DNA from 2 places in the Bacillus sp. MC1252 genome. Region 1 is predicted to be linked to the other one. Evidence: riboswitches for the same ligand, from Rfam matches in the RefSeq annotation. Region 1 holds a riboswitch; the other holds the start of a gene.
The links. Region 1 has a riboswitch for glycine ahead of gcvT (glycine cleavage system aminomethyltransferase GcvT). Riboswitches for the same ligand answer to the same signal wherever they lie in the genome.
Positions count from the first base shown of each region.

Region 2: it holds a riboswitch for glycine, as region 1 does, so the genes downstream of both, ACYH0L_RS18405 (amino acid permease) here and gcvT (glycine cleavage system aminomethyltransferase GcvT) in region 1, are expected to answer to the same signal.

Region 1 is NZ_CM166369.1:2,180,686-2,186,468, reverse strand. Features, by position in the region: gene ACYH0L_RS11085 (DEAD/DEAH box helicase) at 1-594, opposite strand, end outside; glycine riboswitch at 846-953, shown strand; glycine riboswitch at 957-1,053, shown strand; gene gcvT (glycine cleavage system aminomethyltransferase GcvT) at 1,159-2,256, shown strand; gene gcvPA (aminomethyl-transferring glycine dehydrogenase subunit GcvPA) at 2,273-3,619, shown strand; gene gcvPB (aminomethyl-transferring glycine dehydrogenase subunit GcvPB) at 3,612-5,072, shown strand; gene ACYH0L_RS11065 (rhodanese-like domain-containing protein) at 5,115-5,495, opposite strand; gene ACYH0L_RS11060 (lipoate--protein ligase family protein) at 5,716-5,783, shown strand, end outside.
Region 2 is NZ_CM166369.1:3,574,540-3,580,322, forward strand. Features, by position in the region: gene ACYH0L_RS18400 (DUF3169 family protein) at 1-355, shown strand, start outside; gene ACYH0L_RS18405 (amino acid permease) at 404-1,750, opposite strand; glycine riboswitch at 1,913-1,992, opposite strand; gene ACYH0L_RS18410 (LacI family DNA-binding transcriptional regulator) at 2,267-3,289, shown strand; gene ACYH0L_RS18415 (MFS transporter) at 3,708-4,889, shown strand; gene ACYH0L_RS18420 (quinate/shikimate dehydrogenase) at 4,908-5,783, shown strand, end outside.

The DNA.
Region 1 (5,783 bases):
GAACTTCTTATTTAGATTTCTCACAAATTCATAGTTTTTCGTTTTATTGTTTTTCAGTTTGTGTGCTTCATCAATAATGACCATATCGTAGGCGATAGATAAAATCGTGTCTCGATGCGGCTGTCTTTTGGCTGTATCAATTGAGGAAACTACGACGTCACACTGCTCCCACACATAGCTTTTTTTTTGTTCGACAGCATCAATGTAAAATTTCGTCCGCAGCTCCTGCACCCATTGAGACACAAGGGAGGCGGGGACGAGAATGAGAATTTTTTTGGCAAGTCCACGAATCATGTATTCTTTGATAATGAGCCCTGCTTCTACAGTTTTCCCAAGTCCCACTTCATCTGCTAGAATGGCTTTCCCGTTCATCTCTTCTACGACTCTTCTGGCTACTTCGAGCTGGTGCTTTAAAGGAGTGAAGTCAGGTAGGTGCGTAGGAGCTTGCAAACCCTCGAATGAATCAATCGCCGTGACTTTCTGAACCTGCGTCGCTAATCGGTACATATCCCAGTTCGCCCAGGGACCGTCTGCTGAAAGCCGCTGCTGAAATTCACTTACCCATTCCTGATCAAAAATCGTTTGAATATTCAATGGTCATCGCCTGCCTTCCTAGTCGGTTTATAATAAAATCGTTCTGTTTTTAAACGCTTCATTTTTTGAGAGATCTTTAAAAGACTATATATTTCAATAAAAGCGAACGATATTGAACATTTATTTTAAAAATGTTAATGATTTTTCTGTTGCTCTTGATCCATTTCTAATGGTAGGATGTTGGTAAGTGATCTAGAAAATAAGTCACCCATTTTGATAGTATGTCCAATAAATGTGAAGAATATGAGCGGATGATGGTATGGGGAGAGACTTGTCGGTTATTTTGCACTGGCAGGCGCCGAAGGAGCAAGCTGAATTGATTCAGTGAATCTCTCAGGCAAAAGTACTCTTACCGGACGCAACTCTGGAGAGTGTTTGCTCATTGTTTTTTTAGCAAACCACCAAAGGGGAAAACGCACAATGATGTTGTGCTGTAAACTTTCAGGTGCAAGGACAGAGACTTCTTTTTGATAAAAAGGGAGCTCTCTGTCCTTTTTTGCTGTGATTTTTTTCTGAAAATTCAGCTTGTGATCTGCACTGTAAGAAAAAAGGGGGAAACGATTGATGTTGAAACGAACACCGCTTTTTCATGCGTATGAAACGTTTGGCGCAAAAACCATTGACTTCGGGGGCTGGGAATTACCTGTCCAATTTTCTTCCATTAAAGAAGAACATGAAGCTGTTCGAACAAAAGCAGGGCTTTTTGATGTGTCTCACATGGGTGAGGTGGAAGTCAAAGGTCAAGATGCCCTTCCTTTTTTACAAAAGCTATTAACCAATGATCTGTCTAAGCTGACGGATGGTAAGGCACTATATACAGCCATGTGTTATGAAGATGGCGGGACTGTGGATGACCTGCTCGTCTATCAAAAAGAAAAGAACAACTATTTGCTTGTCATTAATGCATCAAATATCGAAAAAGATGTGGATTGGCTGCTCAAGCATCAAGGTGAAGATGACGTATTGATCAAAAACGTCTCTGATCAAATCGCCTTGCTAGCACTTCAAGGACCTCTTGCTGCTGACATCATCAAGGATGTGGCGGACGAAGAGGTGACATCTCTCAAGCCATTTACGTTTTTATCACAAGCTGAGGTCGCTCAAAAAGAGGTGCTTGTTTCAAGAACTGGCTACACAGGAGAAGACGGCTTTGAAATCTACTGCCAGTCAGAAGATGCCGTTCACATTTGGTCGGCTTTATTAAAAGCGGGCCAGCCTAAAGGGTTAATGCCGTGCGGGCTCGGTGCACGTGACACCTTGAGATTTGAAGCAAGACTTCCGCTTTATGGTCAGGAGCTCACAAAGGATATTTCCCCATTAGAGGGCGGGATTGGTTTTGCTGTGAAAATGGATAAAGAAGCTAATTTTATTGGGAAAGAAGCGCTCAAAAAGCAAAAAGAAGAAGGAGCGAAGCGGAAGCTTGTCGGCATTGAAATGATTGATAAAGGGATTCCGCGTACAGACTATCCGGTCTTTTCAGGAGAGAAGCAGATTGGAATTGTCACAACGGGTACACAATCTCCAACGTTAAAGAAAAATATCGGGCTTGCTTTGATCGAAACATCAGAGGCGCAGCTTCAGGCAGAGGTGGAAGTACAAGTTCGTAAAAAACGTCTAAAAGCCAAAATCGTCGCCACACCATTTTATAAAAGAGCCAAATAACGAGGGGGAATAGAGGATGAAGCACAGGTATTTGCCGCAAACAGAGCAAGATCAAAAAGAAATGCTGGATGTCATCGGCGTTCAGTCGATTGATGAGCTTTTTTCAGATATCCCAGAGAAAGTACGATTCAAAGGGGCATACAACATCAAAGAAGCCGCATCTGAAACAGAGCTTGTGCGGGAATTATCTCGCTTAGCTGCAAAGAATAAGGATACTGTTTCCTATTCATCGTTTCTTGGTGCTGGTGTGTATGATCATTATCAGCCTGTCATTGTCGATCACGTCATCTCACGCTCTGAATTTTATACAGCGTATACACCTTATCAGCCCGAGATTTCACAAGGTGAATTGCAAGCCATCTTTGAGTTTCAAACGATGATCGCTGAGCTGACCGGCATGGATCTTGCCAACTCCTCGATGTATGATGGCGGAACCGCATTAGCTGAAGCGGCGATGCTGGCTGCAGGACATACAAAGAAAAAGAAAATTGTTGTCTCTGAATCGGTTCACCCTGAATCAAGAGCAGTGCTGAAAACATATGCCAAAGGACAGCATATTGAAGTAGTTGAGGTACCTGCGCGAAAAGGGCAGACGGATGTAGCGGCATTAGAAGAGGCCGTCTGCGACGAAACAGCAGCTGTTCTTGTACAATATCCAAACTTTTTCGGTGTAGTCGAACCGTTAAAAGAGATTGAACCGATTGCACATAAAGGAAAGAGCCTGTTCATTGTCTCAAGTAATCCGCTTGCACTCGGTTTACTGACGCCGCCAGGAAAACTGGGGGCAGATATTGTTGTTGGTGATGCACAGCCGTTTGGCATTCCGGCTGCATTTGGCGGACCTCATTGCGGGTATTTTGCCGTGACGAAAAAATTAATGCGAAAAGTTCCAGGGCGTTTAGTCGGGCAGACAGAAGACGAAAATGGTGTTCGTGGGTTTGTGCTGACCCTTCAAGCGCGTGAACAGCACATTCGAAGAGACAAAGCGACGTCAAATATTTGTTCGAATCAGGCATTAAATGCGTTAGCCGCTTCTGTTGCGATGACGGCACTTGGAAAGACAGGCATAAAAGAAATCGCCTATCAAAACGTGCAAAAAGCCCATTATGCCAAGACGCAGGCGGAAAAACATGGGCTTCAGGCTGATGTAGAAGGAGCCCATTTTAATGAATTTGTGATCAAGTTAAATGAGCCTGTGAAAGAAGTCAATAAACGATTGCTTGAAAAAGGGATCATCGGCGGCTATGACTTAGGGATAGACTACCCAGAGCTTCAGCAGCACATGCTTGTAGCCGTGACAGAGCTAAGAACAAAAGAAGAAATCGATACGTTCATCAAGGAATTGGGGGATCGCCATGAATAAACAAGATCAGCCGCTTATTTTTGAATTATCCAAAGAAGGAAGAATTGGTTATAGCCTGCCTGATTTAGATGTACCTGAACAGGAGCTCCCGGCTTTATTTGATGAAACGTACATTCGTCATGAGGATGCTGAGCTTCCGGAAGTATCTGAGCTTGATATCATGCGTCATTATACGGCACTATCAAGACGTAATCATGGAGTTGATTCAGGATTTTACCCTCTTGGCTCTTGTACGATGAAATATAACCCAAAGATTAACGAAAAGGTTGCACGCCTTGCAGGCTTCTCTCAAATTCATCCACTTCAAGAAGCAGACACTGTGCAAGGAGCATTAGAATTACTTTATGACCTAGGCGACCATCTTGAAGAAATCACAGGAATGGACGCAGTGACATTACAGCCTGCGGCAGGTGCACATGGCGAATGGACGGGGCTCATGATGATTCGTGCGTACCATGAAGCAAGAGGAGATCATAAGCGAACAAAAGTCATCGTGCCGGATTCTGCTCATGGAACGAATCCGGCATCTGCGACAGTGGCTGGGTTTGAAACGATTACCGTTGCATCTGATGAAAATGGGCTTGTTGATTTAGAGGATTTACGCCGTGTTGTGAATGAAGAAACAGCGGCTCTTATGCTGACAAACCCGAATACACTCGGCCTTTTTGAAGAAAACATTTTAGAAATGGCTGAAATCGTTCACGGAGCTGGCGGTAAGCTTTATTATGACGGAGCGAATTTGAATGCTGTTTTAAGCAGAGCAAGACCAGGGGATATGGGATTTGATGTGGTTCACTTAAATCTTCATAAAACCTTTACAGGTCCACACGGAGGCGGAGGTCCTGGTTCAGGTCCAGTTGGAGTGAAAAAGGATTTGATTCCGTACTTGCCAAAGCCAGTACTTGTGAAGAAGGAAGGTCGTTTTTATTTTGATGATGATTGTCCACAATCAATTGGACGCGTCAAGCCGTTCTATGGCAACTTTGGCATTAACGTCAGGGCATATGCGTACATCCGCTCAATGGGTCCAGACGGCTTAAAGGCTGTAACAGATAATGCTGTGTTAAATGCGAACTATATGATGCGCCGCTTATGTGCTCATTACGATTTACCATTTGATCGTCACTGTAAGCATGAATTTGTCCTTTCAGGTAAACGTCAGAAGAAACTAGGTGTGAGGACACTTGATATTGCCAAACGATTACTTGATTTTGGCTATCATCCGCCAACGATCTACTTCCCGCTGAATGTAGAGGAATGTATCATGATTGAACCAACTGAAACAGAATCAAAAGAAACACTTGATGCATTCATTGAAGCGATGATTCAAATTGCAAAAGAAGCAGAAGAGAATCCAGAAGTGGTGCAGGAAGCGCCGCATACAACGGTTGTCAAACGAATGGACGAAACAAAGGCTGCGCGGAATCCAGTTCTTGTTTTTGAGAGAAAATAAAAAAGACTCAAAGGGGGCGGCTAGCTCCCAGAGTCTTTTTTGTTAGTTTTTCGTTTTGATGCGGCCGCCCCATTTTTTAAAGCCGCCCTTTAAATTATAAATCTCACGACATCCGTTTTTACGTAAAGTTTGGGCTGCTTTCCCGCTTCTCAAATTATTTTGGCAATAGAGATAAACAGGCTTGTCAGGACGTATTTCATTTTTTCGCTGCTTTAATTGTGAAAGGGGGATGTTTCTTGCCCCTAAAATATGTCCGCCTTCAAACTCATTTGGCTCTCTCACGTCAATGAGTTGAGCTTTGCGGTAACCTTTAATGAATTCTTCTTCCGTCAGCGTTTTCATAATGCGCTGCTGATAAATGTAACTGCCGATGGAATAAAGAACGAAAAGTCCACAAAGTGAGAGGACGATATAGTTGAATATTGGCAATACGACTCGACTCCTTCTTGAGCATCAGCACAGTGGCCTGTCTGATGGTACGGTTTAGACAAATACTATTATAGTAAAGCAAAAGAAACTTGTCATCATAAATGGTCAGAATTATTTTCAATTCCTTCCCTATTTGATAGACTGATGAAGAGAGAAAACCGGTGGTCACCGCCATCATCTAATATTGACTACGTAAAAGAGAAGGGATTTTTATATGCAAAAAGAGAAATGGTGTTTCATTGATACAGGAAACCAGGACCCAGCCTTTAACATGGCAATGGA
Region 2 (5,783 bases), 1.4 Mb from region 1:
GCCACTCTGGCTTATTCTTGTCAATGTCGCTTTATTTACGATCACCATTATCAGTTCTTATGCTGCGATATCGGTTCTAAAACTCGTCTATCCTAATCGCAATCTACCAAGCCCATCCGACAAAGATTATAGCAAAAAGCTGCTCGCCATTTCTGACGAAGGTGAAAAGCATGTGATGCTGGGAGGGCTGTTTCACACCTACCAAATGATGAATATGTTATTGATCGGTGCCATGTTTATTCTCATTGTATATTCCCTTGGAGCGAATCACTCTCAGCTCTTCTCGATCATGATCATAGGACTTGTTTTGATCATTCTGAATGCAAATTACATGTTGAAGATTAGAAATCGTTAAATGGTAAAAAGCACAGCGCTATGAAAAGGCTGTGCTTTTTTTCATCCATTATGCAGCACGGCGTTTCTTTCGTGCATAAACCAAAAATAGAAATCCGAACCATACCGGTGTCAATAACAGCGCTGGACGTGTTGCGTCAGCGAAGAGCATGATCACGAGAATGGCGGCAAAAAGCACAAGAACACAAATATTCACAAAAGGTGTGAATGGCGCTTTAAAGGTAGATGCTGCATGCAGTTCAGGACGTGTTTTTTTATATTTCAGGTGACATATTAAAATAATACTCCATACCCAAATGAAACAAATGGCACTGATTGTTGTCACAATGCCAAAGGCTTGTTCAGGAATCAGCTTGCTTAAAAGAGCCCCGACAGATACCACGATCGTTGAAACAAATAGTGCATTGCTTGGGACAGCGTGTTTATTCAGACGGCCAAAGGAAGATGGTCCCTGTTTTTGATGACTGAGATTATACAAAATACGGCTCGTCGAGAACATGCCGCTATTACAAGCGGAAGCCGCAGAAGTCAGGACAACAAAATTAATGAGCCCCGCTGCTACTGGTATACCAAGCAGTCCAAAGGTTTTCACAAAAGGACTTTCTGATGCACTGAGCTCGGTCCATGGGTTGATACATAATAAAACAAAGATCGCACCCACATAGAAAAATAGAATTCTTAATGGAATTTTATTAATCGCAGACGGAATGTTTTTTTGTGGATTCGCCGTTTCTGCTGCGGACACGCCAACAAGTTCCACTCCCACATACGCAAAAATCACCATCTGGAATGACAATAAGAAGCCTGTGACACCATTTGGAAATACCCCGCCATGTGACCAAAGGTTCGTGACCGTCACAGGCCCGGCATCTGTTTGAAAACCAATGATTAAAAGAACAACCCCAACGCCAATTAGCAGTAGAATCGTAATGACTTTAATCAGTGCAAACCAAAATTCCATTTCTCCAAAAAGCTTCACTGTTAATAAATTAAACCCTAGTAAAATCAACAAACAAATGATTGCAGGAATCCATTGCGGAATGTCAAACCAATACTGCACATACACCCCGACCGCAATGACATCAGCCATCGCTGTCATAATCCAGCAAAACCAATACGTCCAGCCAGTTACAAAGGAAGCCCATGGGCCAAGATAGTCCTCTGCAATATCGGTTAATGACTGATAGCCTGTCTTCGATAAGAGCAATTCTCCAAGTGCCCTCATGACAAAAAAGATGGCCATTCCGACAATTAAATAAGCAAAAATAATCGACGGACCTGCCAATTGAATGGCCTTTCCAGAGCCTAAAAACAGCCCTGTTCCGATGGTTCCGCCTATTGCAATTAATTGAACATGACGGTTTGATAAATCTCGTTTTAATTCTTGTTGTGCCAATGTCAACGCCCTCCTCCGACACGATCCTATACTAAAATAATGAACCTTCAAAAAGTCCATAAAAAAAGAGATTGGATGCGCTCCAATCTCATGGTCATAAAAGAATAGCAAAATAGAGAAAAGCAATACATGGCATCATCCATGCATCACAAATACAATATTTCGTACTCTTCTGTCCTTTTGCCTGAGATTGTGAACCCTTCGGCGCCGCACATACATGCGGTCTCTCCAGAAGCTGCTCCTGCCATAGTGTGACCCACAGCAATCATAGCCTTCGTTATTTACTTAAAATGTTGCTATTTCTGAATAATTTTATATTTTACGCCTCTAGAAGAAAGCTGTCAATGGTAATCTTTTAAGATTTTATCCCTTCTCTACCTGATGCAATATGACTTCACTTCATCAACACCCCCTGATAAGGTATAATAAATCAAAAGATGTTCGGCTCGTTTGATGGAGAAATCCATCTTGACTATGAACCAAAGTTAGGCAATCCATTGAAGTTGGTGAAGACAAATGAAAAAATTGAACAAACAGCGTGTCACATTACAGGAAGTCGCCCGGCATGCCGGTGTCTCGACTTCAACGGCCTCACTCGTTGTTCGAAACAATCCTAGAATCTCTGAAGCCACTCGAACAAAAGTACTGCAATCCATGGAGGATTTAGGATACGTGTACGACCGCGTCGCTGCAAACATGCGGTCAAAAAGCTCCAATATTGTGGGTGTTATCGTCACGGACATTTCAAACACCTTTATTTCTGAGTTTTTAATCGGCGTGCAAACCACACTTGAATCACTTGGCTATACCGTTTTACTCGGTACAACCTTTGACAGTGTCGATAAGCAGGAACGGCTCATTTCCACAATGGTAGAGCACCGAGTTGGCGGGATTATTTTAAACCCAGCTTCGAAAAGCTCTACTAGGACGGTCAAACAGTTAAATCAAATTCGCACCCCAAAAGTACTAGCAAACCGTGAATTAGCGGAAGTGCATTGTGACTATGTCGGCGCTGATTATGAACAAGGCGCTTGGATGGCGGTACATCACCTTCTTCAAAAAGGACATCGACGTATTGCCTTTTTAGGCGGCATCAAGTCCTCATCGACTTGGATTGAACGCATGAAAGGTTTCAAAAGAGCCCATGATGAGGCAAACCTGACGATTGATGAATCTCTTATTATCGATATGGAACCTACCCGTGAAGGCGGGAAAGAAGCCCTTACCCAAGTCATCGACCAGCCCGAGCCTCCTACTGCTATTTTTTGCTTTAGTGACTTAGTCGCGTTTGGGGTCATTCAGGAACTGACAGCACGTGACATCAAGCCTGGTGAAGACATCGATGTTGTTGGATTCGATAACATCCCTGAAGCTGAGATGTATCACCCGCCGCTCACCACTGTCTCATCATTCCCACGATCCATCGGAGTAAAAGCAGCGAACCTTTTATATCATAAAATGAACGAGCAGGATGAAGAGCTGCAGCGATTGATCCTAAAGCCTCAACTTCATATTAGAGAAACCTCTACATCATCATGAAAGGGAGAATTGCGTGCAGCAATTCTCTTTTTTTATTGATCAAGTCAACTATTTCTTTATTTCATTTTTCTTTTTTTACATCACAAAGTCATAAACTTGACACATTTAAAGCGCAGGAGTATATTTATCACGTTGCTTCTTTTGGTATATCGTTATACCAAATTCGTCATACTATTATTTTTATTTAACAACAGTTGAAATTGATAATTTCTGATTCTGATCAAATCATGAAGATACACTTTCTTATCAAGACTGTTATTATTTTTTATTTTTAGTAGAACGATGTACTTAATGGAAGAACAGATGAATATTCATTATTTTTTCATCAATCACACAAGGGGTGTTGTGATGGGCTTGATATTACAAAGGTTAACAAAGAATTTGACCCAAAAAGGGTTTTAAATATAGGAGTGAGAACATGAAAAATCCTTATATTAAATCGTCACTTGGCATGTATTTAAACTACTTCATGCTCGGCATGATCAATATTATTGTGGCTTCCAACATGGAAAGCTTATCTGAACGCTACCATGTGGATATTCCGAAAATCAGCTTGCTTGTATCGGCGATCGGAATAGGTAAACTGATTGCTCTCTTTTTCTCTGGACGGTTAGCAGACCGCTGGGGACGTAAGCCTGTCATTATTACAGGAAACTTTCTTTACTTATTATTCTTAATCGGAATTCCAACGACAACGAATTATACACTCGCTTTTATCTTTGCGATTTCAGCAGGGATTGCAAACTCACTGCTTGATTCAGGGACATACCCTGCTCTAACAGAATCGTTTCCTAAAAAAGCAAGTTCAGCTTCTGTTTTAGTGAAGGCGTCCGTTTCAATTGGAGCGACTGTTCTTCCATTTATCTTGGCATTCTTTATTGCACATGACATCTTCTGGGGCTGGGCGTTCTTTGGACTAGGACTTCTTTATTTACTCGTAGGGATTTACTTGATCTTTATGCCATTCCCGAACCATAAGCAAGTCTCTTCACAAGATGATCTTCCAGTGCAGGAACAAATGAAGGAAGAACCTAAAATGTTTGGTGAAGGCTTAGCTGTTGTGCTCATGGGATTCACGTCTACTGCATTGTTTGTCGTATGGCAGACGTGGCTTCCGCAACTCGGGTTAAAACTGATTGGACTTGGCACAGGACAAGCGACGCAGCTTCTTTCTTATTTTAGTATTGGTGCCCTTGTGTCTGTTCTATTACTATCGATCGTATTAGATAAATTTATTTCACCTATTATGGTCGCCATTATTTACCCAATTGGGGCATTCCTTGCAATGTTTTCACTATTTCAAATCGAAACGTACAGCATTGTGATTGTCAGCACCTTTTTCTTAGGATTATTTACAGCAGGGATCTTCCAGCTGGCCATGAGTATTATGATGAAATTATTCCCTACAAACAAAGCAACGGCTTCATCATACGTCAACATTGCGGCAAGCTCAGCGTTTATTCTTGTGCCGCTCATTACAAGTGGGTTGGTCAGCACGTACGATATTAAAATGACGTTATTTTTCGATATGATCATTGCAGTCATTAGCGTATTGTTAGCAGTCTTTGTTTTAGGACGCATGAAAAAATTGTCTAGATAATAAAAGGAGATGTCAATTATGACAAACATACATGAACGAAATATTGATGGAAAAACAAAATTAGTCGGTCTTCTTGCTACACCAATTGGACACAGCCTGTCACCACGGATGCACAACCTTGGATACACATTAACAGGTATCAACTATGCTTACCTAGCCTTTGAAGTAGGAAATGATGAACTAGAAGCAGCAGTAAACGGAATGAAAGCGATGGGTGCAGCTGGATTTAACGTATCTATGCCAAATAAAATGAAAGTGCTGGATTACTTAGATGAACTAGATGATTCTGCGAGATATACACGTGCAAGCAACACTGTTGTGAACAAAGATGGCAAACTGATTGGCTACAACACAGATGGTCTTGGTTACGTGAGAAACTTGATTGAACATGGCGTTGAACTAGCTGGACAAAAGGTAACACTTGTTGGCTCAGGCGGTGCTGCGACACCGATTGCCATTCAACTTGCACAATCAGGAATTCGTGAAATTAGTATTTTTGCTCGTCAAGATCAATACTTTGTTCAAGCGGAAGAAAATGTGAAGTACATCAATGAAGAGATGAAATCATTCGGTGTCAAAGCGAACATTTTCCCACTTGAAGACAAAGACGCTTTCCGCCGTGAAGTAGCTGAGAGTGCGATCTTAGCAAATGGGACAAGCCTTGGGATGAAACCATTAGACCAGCTTAGCATTATTGATGACACGCTTGATGTACTGCGTAAAGATTTGATCGTGACAGATGTTGTGTACAACCCGCAAAAAACAAAACTTCTTGCTCAAGCACAGGAAGCGGGTGCCAAAACCATTAACGGTCTTGGAATGATGCTATGGCAAGGTGCTCTTGCTTACAAACTCTTTACTGGTGAAGATATGCCAGTTGATCAAGTGAAACAG